One region of the Ferdinandcohnia salidurans genome, then DNA from elsewhere that is predicted to be linked to it. Evidence: riboswitches for the same ligand, from Rfam matches in the RefSeq annotation. Region 1 holds a riboswitch; the other holds the start of a gene.

Region 1 (7,774 bases):
AGTGGTGATATAGAGGACTTTTTGCAGGTAAGCCAAACGGATTTTTTAACCCTTAATTCGATGGAAGAGATTGAAACGTTTATTAGCAAAGTGTTAAATCTAGATCAAAAATATATATTTATTTATGCAACTGGCTTTTCAGCCATTGCTGCAGAGTACTTTCATAAAAAACTATTAGTATTAGGTCGGAAAACGATATTTGCCAGTGCAACGGACTCCGTTGGTATCTTTGAAAATAATCTGGAGGATATCGGGGCATTAGTCGTTATCTCAAAATCAGGAGAAACACAGACTGTGATTGATAAACTGCATGCGGCAAAAGAGCATCATGTGTTTACAGCTTCATTTACAAAGGAAACGGATAATCGCATTGCGAAGCTGTCTGATTTAAACTTTAAAATTATGGATTACAATAAGCTAGATGACCGAAATATGCTACCAAATCGTTTCTTTCCTAAATTGCTTCTGCTGTTTGAGTTTATCCTTAAGCAGTATGTTGAGAATTTAGGCGCGAAAAAGAATAGGGAAGAGTGAAACGTGTTTCAATCTGTGAAACACGTTTTTAATCATGTTGAAACTATCGACTATAAAACGCTTGCATTGTATTCTAAACGTGTCGAAAGAAATTAAGTGAATATTGGAGGTGCGGCTCAATGAAAGCCAAAATGATGGAAGGTATGCAACGCTTTTCAAAAGCAATGTTCATTCCAGTACTTATATTGCCGATTGCTGGTATTTTGATTGCCCTCGGTAACTTATTTACGAATGCTAGATTATTGGAAGTCATTCCATTTTTAGATAATCCGATTACGACAGGTTTCGGATCCATTTTAACTGGATCATTAGTTTCGATTCTCGGTAACCTAGGATTGATTTTCTGTGTCGGTATCACGGTAGGCTTGGCTAATAAAGAGAAAGCTGTTGCTGGTTTTACTGCTTTATTAGGTTATTTAGTATTTGTTAATGCGATGAATAAATTTATGGACCTTACCGGAGTACTGTTTCAAGGCGACTCCCTGCAAGGAACAGGACAAACGCTTGTTTTAGGTGTTCAAATACTTGATATGGGTGTTTTCCTCGGAATTATTCTCGGGATTGTAACCGCTTTTGTTCATAACAAATTTGTTGATATAGAATTTAACGGTGCTTTTCAAATATACGGTGGATCACGTTTTGTCTTTATCGTACTTATACCAGTAGTTGTCCTATTATCAATTGCTCTTACGTATATTTGGCCGTTTTTCCAAAATGGTATTAACAATCTTGGATCTCTTATTAATCACAGTGGGAACTTCGGAATATTCTTATACGGAATGTTAGAGCGCTTATTAATTCCTACTGGGCTGCATCACTTAATCTATACACCATTCTTATATACATCATTGGGCGGTGTAGCAGAAGTTGGCGGACAAATTTTTGAAGGTGCAAGAAATATTTACTACGCTGAGATTGCAGATCCAACTGTAAAAGAACTTTCTTCATCTGTCGTTTGGGATGCGCGAGGAATTTCAAAAATGTTTGGTTTACTCGGCGCTTGCTTAGCGATGTATCATACAGCAAAGCCTGAGAACAAGGCGAAGGTAAAAGCAATCTTGATTCCTGCTGCTGTGACTTCTTTTATTGCGGGTGTTACTGAACCAATTGAATTCTCATTCATGTTTGTTGCTCCACTACTATTTGTGGTTCACGCTGCTTTAAGTGGTTTAGCAATGGTAACGTTTAGTCTCTTAGATGTCAGAGCAATTGGACCAAACGGAATGATTGACTTCCTATTGTTCAATTTACCGCTCGGAATTGAGAAGACACACTGGCCAATGTACATTTTAATCGGTTTGATCTTCTTTGTGATCTACTACTTACTATTCCGCTTCTTAATCGTGAAGCTTAACTTCAAGACCGTCGGAAGAGAAGAAGGTGGACAAGAAACAAAGTTATATACGAAGAAAGATTTAAAAGAAAAGCAAAAACAAGGAAAAACTGGAACTTCTGAATCACAGGGAAATGACGGAATTGCCCCAGTAATTGTTGATGCCTTAGGTGGAGCAAGTAACATTCATACCGTTACCAATTGTTATACAAGACTTCGTTTAACACTAGATAATCCTGAAATGGTCAACGAAGAAGTGTTGAAGAAAGAAACAGGTGCTAGTGGAGTCGTGATTAAAGATAAAAATGTTCAAGTTGTTTACGGCTTACAGGTTACAACGATTAGAAAAGCTGTTGACAGTTATTTAGGATTAACAACAAACGAATAGACTCGGAATAAAACAACAACAAAGATTTCTAGAAGGGAATGGAGAAAATGAAAAAGTTCTCAGTCGTTATTGCAGGTGGAGGAAGTACCTATACACCAGGGATTGTTATGATGTTATTAGACAATCTGGACCGTTTCCCACTTCGAAAGTTAAAATTATATGATAATGATGCTGAAAGACAAGCTGTTTTAGGAGAAGCAATTGAGATCGTATTAAAAGAAAATGCGCCGGATATTGAATATTGCTTCACAACCGATCCAGAGGAGGCTTTTACTGATATCGATTTCTGCTTTGCTCATATTCGTACGGGGAAATATGAAATGCGCGAAAAAGATGAAAAAATTCCATTGAAATATGGTGTAGTCGGCCAAGAAACTTGCGGACCTGGCGGAATTGCTTATGGAATGAGAAGCATCGGGGATATGGTTGAGTTAATCGATATAATGGAAAAATATTCACCAGATGCATGGATGTTAAACTATTCTAATCCTGCAGCCATTGTAGCGGAAGCTTGTCGCGTTCTTCGTCCAAATTCAAAAGTATTGAATATTTGTGATATGCCTGTAGGCACACTACGTAGAATTTCTCATATCATCGGCAAAGAGCCACAGGATTTAGAAGTACGTTATTTCGGATTAAACCACTTTGGCTGGTGGACAAGTGTAAAAGATAAAGAGGGAAATGAATATCTTCCTCAAATTCGTGATTATGTTGCTGAAAACGGATATCTTACTCAAAAAGAAGTAGATACCCAGCATACTGATGCTAGCTGGCAAGAAACACACAAGAAAGCAAAAGATTTACTAGCGGTTGATCCTAGATTCTTGCCAAATACGTATTTAAAATACTATTTATACCCTGATTATGTGGTAAAAACGTCTAATCCAGAATACACAAGGGCAAATGAAGTAATCGCTGGTAGAGAAAAGACCGTTTTCTCAACAGCAAGAACGATCATTGAAAGAGGAACTGCAGAAGGCTGCGAGTTTGAAATGGGGGCACATGCCACTTTCGTTGTTGATTTAGCCCGTGCGATTGCCTTTAACACACATGAAAGAATGTTATTAATTGTTGAAAACAATGGAGCCATTGCTAACTTTGATGATGATGCTATGGTTGAAGTTCCATGTATTGTTGGTAGCGACGGTCCAGAGCCATTAAGCCAAGGGAAAATTCCTGAATTCCAAAGAGCGTTAATGTATCAGCAAGTAACAGTTGAAAAATTAGTGGTTCAAGCCTATATTGAAGGCAGCTACCAAAAGCTCTGGCAGGCATTAACACTTTCAAAAACAGTACCAAGTGCAAAAGTAGCCAAAGACATCTTGGATGAATTAATCGAAGCTAATAAAGGTTATTGGCCGGAGTTACACTAATAGAAAAGTAGAATACTAAGGGTAACCTGTAGCATAAGTATACTAGTAACCTAAAAAGAACAATAATAAGATTTTTCAAAAATCTTATTGACAGTTCAAGACATTCCATGTAAATTATTAATTACAATTCAATAATTAATGAATTCTTATCAAGAGAGGTGGAGGGACTGGCCCTTTGAAGCCTCGGCAACAGACTACAAGGTACTGTGCCAAATCCAGCAAGCAAAGAGCTTGAAAGATGAGAAGAGACGATTAAATTTACCATTTAAACCCTCTTCTGTCATGAAGGGGGTTTTATTTTTTTGATTTAAAAGAGGTCTTTATTACCTATAATCAATTCTCAAAAACTAAATTTATATAAAATGAAAAAGTATGCCGATTAGACAACTAAAGGTATCTTTATCCAATACATCTTTACATGGTGTTGGATAGAGGTGCCTTTTTTGTTTGATTTCGAAAAGGAGGATTATCGTTGATTAAGTTTGAGGAAGTAAATAAAGTATTTGGTTTGGAAGGAAAGAAGGTGCAAGCGTTAAAGGATGTTTCTTTAACCATATCAAAAGGAGAAATCTTTGGAGTGGTTGGATTTAGTGGGGCTGGTAAAAGTACATTGCTCCGACTCGTTAATTTACTTGAACGCCCAACATCAGGGAAGGTGGTGGTTAACGACCGAGAAATATCCAGTCTCTCTCAAGCTGAGCTACGTAAGTTACGAAGGAAAATCGGTATGATCTTTCAGTCATTTAACCTATTTAACTCTCGCACTGTATATGGAAATATCGCTTATCCTCTCAAACTTGCAAAGTTGCCAAAGGATGAAATTGATCACCGTGTTAAAGAATTACTTCAATTTGTTGGTTTACAAGATAAGTCAGATCAGTATCCGGAACAGCTTTCCGGCGGACAAAAGCAAAGAGTAGGTATTGCAAGAGCGCTTGCCACATCACCAGACATTCTGATTTGTGATGAAGCAACCTCTGCGTTAGACCCTGAAACAACAGGAGAAATCCTTCAGCTATTACGTAAAGTGAATGAGGAGTACAATATTACCATTTTACTTATTACACATGAGATGCATGTAATCCGTAGTATTTGTCATCGAGTGGCTGTGATGGAAAACGGGTCAGTGATTGAAGAAGGAAATGTGTATGATATTTTTTCAAACCCACAATCCAAAACGACTAAAAATTTTATTAGTTCCGTGCTAAACGATAAGCTTTCTAGCAAACTCTTAGAGAAATTGCGCAATAACCATTATGGAAACTTGTATCGCGTGATTTTTACAGGAGGGGCTTCAAGTCAACCAATCCTATCACGAGTAACGAGAAAGCATGGGATTGATTTCAATATTATATACGGAAGTATTAACGAGTTACAGGATCAATTGTTTGGTAGTTTAATTGTTGAGTTTCAGGGTCCTGATCCTCTAATTCGGCAAGTTATCAATGAACTTAAACAAATTGTTGAAGTAAGGGAGGTGATTAATCATGAGAGTTGATTGGACTACGTTTTGGCCTCGTATTATTGAAGCGACTGGAGAAACCATTTTAATGGTTATCTTTACATTAATTTTCTCAAGCATGATTGGTATAGCGATGGGGGTACTCTTTTTTGTCACCCGCAAAGGGAACATATTAGAAAATAAGTATATCTTTCTCGTACTTAATTTGTTAGTGAACATCGTTCGTCCCATTCCATTTATTATTTTGCTAGTTGCATTGAGTCCCTTAACTCGGGCAGTTATGGGTACTACGATTGGAACGGCAGCAGCTATTTTTCCTATGACGATAGCGGCATGCTTTGCGGTTGCTAGGATCGTAGAGAGTAACCTTGTCTCGATTGATCCGGGAATTATTGAAGCTGCACAGGCTATGGGTGCAAGCCCCGTACGAATCATATTTGGCGTACTTATACCTGAAGCGTTAGGACCTCTTATTCTCGGTCTTACTTTTGTTACGGTTGGACTTGTCGATTTCTCAGCTATGGCTGGAACGGTAGGTGGCGGTGGATTAGGTGACCTTGCCATGACCTATGGTTACCAGAGATTTGATACATCGGTCATGATTGTGACAGTTGTGATATTAATTCTACTCGTTCAAATAGCACAGTTTTCAGGGAACTTTTTATCTAGATTCTTTTTACGAAGATAACCTAAAAAAAGGAGAGATTTCAAAATGAAAAAGCGATTAATTATTTTATTATCAATGGCGTTTGTTATTTCAATACTGGCAGCGTGTACGAATAGTACTTCTGGAAAATCCAATGAGGTCGTAAAGATTGGTGTAACAGGTGCGGATGGACCGTATTGGAAGCTTATTGAAGAAAAAGCAAAGGCAAAAGGAATCACAATTGAGTTAGTGGAGTTTTCCGATTACATTCAGCCTAATAATGCTCTTGCAAATGGAGAGATTGATATGAATTCTTTCCAACATATTGCTTTTCTAGGTCCTGCAAATGTTGAGAATGGCTTTAAGATTGTTCCGATTGCTTCAACAACTATTAACCCAACAGGAATTTACTCTGAAAAATATGATGATTTAGCAGACATACCAGAGGGTTCGCAAATCGCGATTTCAAACGACCCTGCAAACCTTGGCCGAGGTTTAACTTTATTAGAAAAGGCTGGATTAATTGAGCTAAAAGATGGAGTGGGTATATACGGAACCTTAGATGATATTGCTAAGAACCCAAAGAATTTAGAAATTGTTCCAGTTGTTTCTCAACAAACTGCACAGGCACTTAAAGATGTTGCTGCGTCTCTGATAAATAATGGAATCGCAGGTCAAGCGGGGTTGAACTTTAAGGATGCGTTGTTATATGACGATCCAGAGAGTGAAGAAGCAAGACCATATATTAATGTATTTGCCGTTCGTGAAGAGGATAAAGACAATGAAACATACAAAACAATTGCAAAGCTATATCAGGAAGCGGATGTGAAAGAAGCTGTAATAGAAGATACAAAGGGTGGAAGTATTGTTGTTGATATCCCTGCTGAAGATCTTGAGGAGACTTTAAACCAATTAGAAGAAAGCATTAAGAATAGAAAATAGAGAATGTAAGCTAAATACTTAAAATGGTAATTAAATAATCTATGAAAAGGTGAGACAATTGGCTAAACAAATACGCTTAAATGTTTTCGATATGACGAGTGCTATGCATAATTCACACGGGCTTTGGAAGCATCCAAATAGTGAGAGACATACTCAATATAAAGATTTAGATTATTGGATAGAGTTAGCGAAATTATTGGAACGAGGAAAGTTTGATGCTGTATTTTTTGCGGATGTGCTGGGGATATATGATGTTTATAAACAAAGTAAACAGCCATCTATTCGTGACGGGGTTCAGGTGCCATTAAATGATCCAGCTTTTGTTGTACCAGCGATGGCGAGTGTAACAGAACATCTATCTTTCGCCGTGACAGTTAGTACTACATATGAGCATCCATTCGGCCATGCAAGAAGATTTTCTACCTTAGACCATCTTACAAAAGGGAGAATCGCTTGGAATATCGTTACTTCCTATCTTCCAAATGCTGCACGTAACTTTGGTCTACCAGAAATGCTCAAACATGATGCACGTTATGATTTGGCAGATGAGTTTTTGGAAGTCTCTTATAAGCTATGGGAAGGGAGTTGGGAGGACAATGCTGTCATTGCTGACGCCTCCCAGGAGATTCTAATAGACCCATCGAAGGTACATGAGATTAATCATAAAGGTGAGTATTTTTCGGTAGAAGGTCCTCATTTAAGTGAGCCTTCCATACAGCGTACCCCAGTTATATATCAAGCAGGTACGTCTGAACGTGGCAAGGAGTTTGCGGCCAAACATGCAGAATGTGTATTTGTTGGAGGGTCAGCAGAAAAAATAAAATCGGCTATTCAAGATATCCGACAAAGAGCGCAAAAGTATGGACGAAACCCTGAGAATATAAAGGCATTTACTTTTTTAAATGTAATTGTGGGAGAGACTTCAGAACAGGCAGAAGAAAAGTATCAGGAATTAGCTAGGTATTGGAGTGCTGAAGCAGCAAAAGCCCAATATGGCGGTTCTAGCGGGTATGATTTATCACAGTATACAGACTTAGATAGTCCTTTTGAATATAAACATACCGAACATGGGCAATCAAGAGCTGCTTCACTTACA
Region 2 (7,774 bases), on a different contig from region 1:
AGGGTTGCAAGCCATGCTAGAGATTAAAGAAGAGTTTGCTAATTTCCTTGAATTACAAATTGTTGCGTTTCCACAGCAAGGGATATATACAGATTCCGTGATGCTTTCACGTTTAGAGGAGGCTCTTAAAGAAGGAGCAGATATAGTAGGTGGGGCACCTCACTTTGAATTTACAAGGGAAGACAGTGTGAAATCTGTTAAAAAGATTTTTGAACTTAGTCAAAAATATAATTGTATGATTGATATCCATTGTGATGAAACCGATGATGACCATTCAAGGGCATTAGAGGTAGTCGCTTCAGAAGCATATCATATGGGAATAGGCCATTTAGTGACTGCAAGCCATACAACTGCCTTCGGATCGTATAATAATGCATATGCGTTTAAGTTGTTAGATTTAGCAGAGAAGTCAAGGATTAATTTTATAGCAAACCCGCTAGTAAATATTAATCTGCAGGGTCGTTATGATAGTTATCCAATCCGTAGAGGAATAACAAGAGTAAAAGAATTATTAGCAGTTGGTATAAATGTATGTTTCGGTCATGACGATTTACTTGATCCTATTTATCCTCTTGGTACAGGAAATATGTTACAAGTTCTATTAATGGGTGTACATGTCTGTCACTTAACAGGATATGAACAAATGAGGAGATCCTTGGATTTAATTACCTATAATAGCGCTATAACTCTTCAAATTGAAGATAAATATGGAATAGAAGTCGGGAATCCTGCTAATTTAATCATTTTACAAGCAACAGGAGATTATGATGCTCTTAGAAGACAATCGCCAGTCCTTTATTCGATTCGATTTGGTAAAGTAATCGCTGAGAATAATATGTTACAAGCTACGTTACATTTAGGTAACCAAGCTGAAAAGACAAGTTTTTCATTTAATTGAATAATGTTGTTACTATTAAGTCTGATGAATGACAGCTTAACGAGTTGGAAAACGAGACAAGAGAATTCAATATGAAATAGGGTATTAAAGTTGGTTGTGAAATTGCTGAAAATAACATATCAAATGCAGAAATAAATAACGATTCTACTGTTTAATAAAAACATTAGGAGGAGAAACGAATGATTATTGGAGTGCCAAAAGAGAATAAAAATAATGAAAATCGTGTGGCAATAACACCAGCAGGAGTTATGCAATTTATAAATGCTGGGCATCGTGTTTTAGTTGAAAAGGATGCTGGTGTCGGAAGTGGATTTACTGATGAAGATTATCTTCATGCTGGTGCAGAAATTGTTATAAAAGCACAGGAAGTATGGAATAATGCACAAATGATTATGAAAGTAAAAGAACCACTGGAGAGTGAATACAGCTATTTCCGTGAGGGATTAATCTTATTTTCCTATTTACACTTAGCTGCTGAGCCACTCCTAACTCAAGCCCTTAAAGATAAAGGGGTTAATGCTATAGCTTGTGAAACTATCTCAGTCAATCATACATTTCCACTACTTACACCAATGAGTGAGGTTGCTGGCCGTATGTCTGTACAAATCGGAGCTCAGTTCCTTCAAAAGTCAAACGGTGGCCGAGGAATATTACTAGCCGGTGTACCAGGAGTTAGCGGTGGAAAAGTTACCATAATCGGTGGTGGTGGTGTCGGAACGAATGCTGCGAAAATGGCTGTTGGTCTCGGTGCAGACGTTACCATTTTAGATTTAAGTGCTGAACGCTTGAGAGAATTAGATGATATCTTTGGAAATCAAATCAAAACGTTAATTTCAAATCCATTTAATATTGCAGAATCGGTTAAAGAAGCAGACCTATTAATTGGTGCAGTATTAATTCCAGGTTCTAGAGCCCCTAAGCTCGTTACAGAAAACATGGTTAAAACAATGAAAAAAGGCTCAGTAATAGTTGACGTAGCTATCGACCAAGGGGGTATTGTAGAAACAATTGATCGTGTTACTACACATGATAATCCAATATTTGAAAAACACGGTGTTATCCATTATGCTGTTTCAAATATGCCAGGTGCAGTTCCTAGAACATCGACAATCGCTTTAACAAACGTATCTGTTCCTTACGCTTTACAGATTGCCAACAAAGGGTTTAAAGGAGCAATCTGGGAAAACCAGGCTCTAAAAGTAGGTGTCAACACTGCAAACTATGAAATCACTTACGAAGCAGTGGCAAAGGACCTTGGTTATGAATATAAGAAAATTGAAAGTTTATTTGAAAAAGAATTTTCTTTACAGAAATAAAGCTAATCTATTAGGACACTATGTACTTAGATTAAAATATCTTTTCAATTTTAAGGGAGTAAATCATTCAATGGGGATGATTTACTCCCTTATTGTATCTTTTGAAAACCCCTGGCTATGCCGGGGGTTCCAGAGAGCTTATAGCGAGGTATCAAAAAAAGCCTCACTTCGTGATAAGTTATAGTTGGTTTCCCGACCACTACATCCAATATACGAAGGAGGCATGTCCAAAAGCAGGACAAGAACAGTTTAGCACATACAACATGGAAATGTAAGTATCACATAGTGTTTGCACCAAAGTACAGAAGACAAATTATCTATGGAAAATACAAACAAAGTATAGGGAAAATTTAAAAATAGAGGGTCGGAGGGATAGGTCCCATGACCCACTTTTTTTGCTGACATTTTGGTCCTATAGTATTTTCTTTATCATGATTGTACCCGTTTTTTTGATTCTCACTGATGATGGTAGAACAGCATCAAGTGGTATTGACCGGAATACGATGTATGGGATTTCGTGTGCGTCATCGAATTGGTTGCTTGATAACCTGTGTTTTATTTGTACTTTAATTTTGTATGAACCAGGTTCAGTAGGGTTCCAGGTTATATTGTTCAAGTTTGAGTAGCTTTGACTTTTAATTAAGTGTGTTCCTTTGAATATTAAAAACCGATATTCGAGATCTTCTTGGTTTTGTGCTAACATTTTTTTGGGGCCTGACCCCCGCCAAGGTAAAGTTTTACAGGGGTAAAGTGAATGGGGTTTCGTAAAACAAGGGGACGGTTCCGCTGTTTCCCTATTTTTTTCCTGTGATTTAGAAGTGAGCCTAAATTTCGGGGCCTGCCCCCCAGTCAATTCTCTTGTTTTATCTTAGTAGTAATCCTTTTCTTTTTAGGGGTTGCCCTTTGGCAAAGTTTATGTCGTTTCAAATATGACCTTTATTCTTATTCAAGGAACGCTCCTTTACTTCAAAAAACTATTCCATCTTCTTCCACAAAAAAGGGTAACTGATGTAAAATTAAAGTAGATGTTGATAATTCCCAATAGGAGGAAGGAGAGGATTTTAATGGTTGTCGGCTTAATTGTAGGGGGAATTATTCTGTTGATTTTAGGATTTTTAACCCCTATTGCTTCGGGAACAACTATTTTGATTTCTGTAATTTTATTTATTTTAGCCATCGTTCTTTCATTCAAAAAAGAAGGATCAAATACCTGATTATTAAACAAACGGGTAGCTTTACCTCCAACGAGGGTAAGCCCCTTTCTTGTTCAACGATAGGGGTAGGATTGTTTAATTAGAAGGGATAATATAATAACTAATTGCATTTAATATAGGGAGGTAAAATTGGGTACTGCATTATCGTTTTTATGTATTATATTAGTGGCTTCCGTTCTACAAACAAGTACAGGTTTCGGATTTTCTATAATGGCGACACCTTTCTTACTAATGTTATTTTTTCCGCATGAAGCCATACAAATAAACATAATTTTATCTTTATTAATTTCAGTTTCATTAATATGGAAAATAAGGGCAGACATTGATTTTACCGTTATAAAGAGGTTTATTATCGGAAGTATAGTGGGGGTTCCTTTTGGAATATTTATCTTTATTTCCATTAACATTAACGCTTTTAAAATGGTAGTTAGTGTATTACTCATAGTATTAACACTGCTATTAATATTTAACTTTAGGGTAAAGCCAACTCCTATTAGAGATTTCGTAGTTGGTGGGTTATCGGGTCTCTTAACAACAAGTATTGGTATGCCAGGACCTCCGTTATTACTTTATTTTACAGGAACTGATACTGAAAAAGGGAAGCTAAGAGCAACTACTTTAGCTTTTTATTTGTTTATATATTTTATCAGTCTAATAACTCAAATAATCTTTACCGGTACTAATAAATTAATATGGGAATCAAGTCTTTATGCAATTCCAATCGTATTTTTTGGTTTGTTTTTAGGTCAAATTATTTTCAAATGGCTTAATCAACTGATTTTTAGAATATTTACATATATCCTTTTAAGTTTTGCAGGTATTTATCTTCTTATAGAAACTTTAAATTCATAAAATAGTCATTCTTAAACAAAACGGTGCAGGTTTGTTTAAGAAAGATAGTAAAACTTGACGTGGGAAAAGTGAGGGATAAATTAATGAATTTACGTTAAGTAATTTAAGGGGTGGTTAAATGGCTTATTTCTATACTTTATTCGTTATCTCTGTAATTGGATTTGTAATTTATCGAATGATTAAGAAGAAATCAATACCATCTAACAGATATGTGAAACAAGGGGACGGTTCCGTCGTTTCCCTATTTTTTAGGAGAACAGGAGAACCGTCCCTATGTTTTCTTCTATGTTTTCTTTGGAAAATAAATATTTCTATTAAGAAATTTATTTTATAAAATTAAAAAAATATTGACTTTTCGAAACTCAGGCTGTAAATTAATATTTAATATAATACGGAATAATCCTTATCAAGAGTCAGGGGAGGAAATTGGTCCTGCGATCCTGCGGCAACCTGTTATTTTTATGAGAATAACAAGGTGCTAATTCCAACAGACAAAAGTCTGATAGATGAGGAAGAGAGTAAAAAACCTCTTCCTTTTGGGAGAGGTTTTTGTTTTAATACCTCCACCTCCTTTAATGGAAAATTGATTTGGGTTAAACCGACTAAATTTATTGGTTTAGTTATATTATCAAATTCGCATTAAATAGGAGGCATTAAAATGACAAGTGTTGGATATTGGTTTATTGGTTTTGCATTGATTTATACGTTTTATCTTATCTTTGTTAGTCAAATTGTAAAGCGTAGGGCTGTTGATGGGAACGGTTTTTTTGTTGGGGGTCGAGGGTTTAATACATTATTGGTTACCGTTTGTATTACTGGTTTGTTTTCTGGTTCCTCCTATATCGCGATATTGGAGCTTAGCTATCTAACTGGTATATCAGCCATCTGGTATGGAGTAGCGGAAACCATCCATGTTTTAATAATCGCGCTAGTTCTGATTGCTCCTTTTCGTAAAAAAGCGTTGGTCACGATTTCCGGATTATTAGGAGATCGGTACGGTGAGAAAGTACGAGGAGTTGCAGGTGCGATTACAGCATTTACATTTCCGATGTGGTCCGTCGCCACTGCCCTTGCCTTTGCTTCGGCTCTATCCGTTTTCACTGGAATCTCTCTAATTTGGTCGGTTGCATTAACCGCATTGCTCCTCTTAATCTATTTGCAATTTGGTGGAATGTGGTCAATTGGTATCACCCAGTTAAGTAATGTCATTGTCTTTTTCATTATGTTAGCAATAGGGACCTATGCATTTTTCCTGAACCCTGGAATTGATGGATTGAAAACATTATTTGAAGAAAAGCCACAACTGGCCTCGCCAGGAAATGCTGGCATTCAAACGATACTTGCTTGGTTTGGAACCTTTTTATTTAATGTCATACTCGCTCAGGCTGCTTTTCAAATGGCGTTATCCTGTAAAACACCAAGGCAAGGTCGAAATGGATTACTTTATGCAGCTTTACTTGGGATTCCTCTAATTATTGGAGCTGTAGTATTTGGGCTTGCGGCGGCTCAGGTGGTCCCAAATGAAACAAGAGGTCTTGTTGCGGTTCCACTTTACCTAATGGATACTTTGCCAGCACCGCTCGTCGGGTTGTTTTTCTTAGGATTTTGGGCGGCTGCATTAAGCTGGGGTGCTCCTTGCCAATTCTCTGGTGCCACAAGTCTAGGGCGTGATGTCGGAAGTGCTTTGAATCAGAAGGCTACTGAGGCACAGCTCATCAAATATACGAAATGGTCACTTGTATTTTTAACCATCCTTATGGTCGGATTTACCCTATTACGTTCCGAACAATCTGCATGGTGGAATGTTTTAGCTTGGGTGACACGAAATTCAGCAACCTTCGCACCAGTTGTCGCTGCCCTGTTTTGGCCGGTTGTAACAAGAAAGGCAGCCCTTATTTCTCTGTTTACCGGATCATTTTCAGGTTTACTCTGGTACCACCTAAGTGATTGGTCGGTGAATGAATTTTATCTAAATATTCATCCGGTTTGGATTGGAATGATTTTTAACATCATCACGATTATTGTTGCGAGCTTGATTGACAATGTTGGAAAGTGGGAATGGAAAGTTTCCTTTAATAGTGTTGGGCTTTATACGTTTTTAGCTTCACTACTATTACTCTCGATTCTTCCGATTGCTTTTTCATTCCTTCATCAAAATGGGCTAACAGGACTTGTCTATATGCTCATTACTTCGGGTATATTTGTAACTTGCATGAGTTTTATTAAGGAAAAAACACCAGTAAAGACGGTTCAAAGAAAAATTATTTAGGAGGAACTAATATGACAGTTACATCTGATTTACGAAAAATTGAGGTGCAAACAAAGTGGAAGAAGAATGTTCAAACCGAACATTTTGTACGTGGGTTTCAGTTTTTAGTGGATGAACCATCAAAAATCGGAGGAGATAATGAAGCCCCTACTCCTCTTGAATATGTTTTGGGTTCGTTTAACGGCTGTTTGCTAGTTGTGATTGATTTGGTCGCAAAGGAATTAGATTTCCAGTACCAAGATATTCACATCAATAGTTTTGCTATCGTGGACAGACGTGGTCTATTCGGAACCGCTGATGTTTCACCCTACTACCAAACTGTCGTCAACGAAATTAAATTCGAAACAACACAAACCACCGAAAAACTAGAAGCTGTAAAAGAACTTGTCATTAAGCGTTGCCCTTTATACAACCTTCTCAAAAACGCAGGAGTTGAAATCAACTTAAACTGGTCAATTGGGGCCTGACCCCCGCTAAGGTAAAGTTTTACAGGATTAAAATAAAACACGGGGACGGTTCCGCAGTTTTCCTATATTTTAGGAGAACAGGAGAACCGTCCCTATGTTTCTATTGCCGTATTAATATGTGTGTAACTAGAATCCCATAATCCAAAAGTTACAACCCCACCTGAAAAACTAGGTATATCCTCATTTTTTATCGATAGGACCTACTATTCATTTTTAATAGAAACTTCGGTTTTCGAAGGTTTTTGATAGAAATGGCCAAAACTATTACAGTTTCGACAGCGAAAAACGACAATGCTAAATCTACTAAACTCATACAATCTAGTTGTATTCAAAGTAAAATTAGTAGAGAGTGGCGTGGTGGTTGTGAAGAAGAAAAAGGTTATTTTGACGTTAGGGGTTATTGCATTGTCGGCAAGTTTGGTAACGGCGGTGTTTGCACAACAACCGGAAACATCGCCTGGTACACCTGAGCAACAAGTTTTATCTGTAGAGGGGTTCACGAATCATGAGCAACTAGGGAAAAAACTGCAGCAGATTGCAAAGAGCAGCCAAGGAAAGGTTCAGGTTGAGGTAGCGGGTTACTCAAACCGTGGTAGAGAAATCTACAAGGCGACTGTTGGCCACGGAGATAAGGTCATTTTAATGGAAAGTGAAATTCACGGAAATGAACCAACTGGAACGGAGGCACTCCTAAACATTTTAAAATTTTTAGGTTCAAATTCTCCTGAGGCTCAAAAGATTCGTGAGGAGGTTACGTT

What was found. Region 1 has a riboswitch for S-adenosylmethionine ahead of ACFSFW_RS11365 (methionine ABC transporter ATP-binding protein). Riboswitches for the same ligand answer to the same signal wherever they lie in the genome.
Region 2: linked by a shared signal. The riboswitch ahead of ACFSFW_RS15725 (sodium:solute symporter family protein) and the one ahead of ACFSFW_RS11365 (methionine ABC transporter ATP-binding protein) in region 1 are both predicted to bind S-adenosylmethionine.

Annotation. Positions count from the first base shown of each region.
Region 1 covers NZ_JBHUEK010000018.1:34,346-42,119, forward strand. The annotation lists gene ACFSFW_RS11350 (MurR/RpiR family transcriptional regulator) at 1-534, shown strand, start outside; gene ACFSFW_RS11355 (PTS transporter subunit EIIC) at 654-2,255, shown strand; gene ACFSFW_RS11360 (6-phospho-alpha-glucosidase) at 2,303-3,628, shown strand; SAM riboswitch class I at 3,772-3,873, shown strand; gene ACFSFW_RS11365 (methionine ABC transporter ATP-binding protein) at 4,101-5,126, shown strand; gene ACFSFW_RS11370 (methionine ABC transporter permease) at 5,116-5,778, shown strand; gene ACFSFW_RS11375 (MetQ/NlpA family ABC transporter substrate-binding protein) at 5,803-6,678, shown strand; gene ACFSFW_RS11380 (LLM class flavin-dependent oxidoreductase) at 6,737-7,774, shown strand, end outside.
Region 2 covers NZ_JBHUEK010000025.1:267,107-274,880, reverse strand. The annotation lists gene codA (cytosine deaminase) at 1-898, shown strand, start outside; gene ald (alanine dehydrogenase) at 1,078-2,214, shown strand; partial or broken gene ACFSFW_RS15745 (transposase) at 2,425-2,565, shown strand; gene ACFSFW_RS15740 (triple tyrosine motif-containing protein) at 2,627-2,917, opposite strand; gene ACFSFW_RS15735 (hypothetical protein) at 3,279-3,428, shown strand; gene ACFSFW_RS15730 (sulfite exporter TauE/SafE family protein) at 3,558-4,280, shown strand; SAM riboswitch class I at 4,681-4,793, shown strand; gene ACFSFW_RS15725 (sodium:solute symporter family protein) at 4,939-6,549, shown strand; gene ACFSFW_RS15720 (OsmC family protein) at 6,561-7,016, shown strand; gene ACFSFW_RS15715 (M14 family zinc carboxypeptidase) at 7,380-7,774, shown strand, end outside.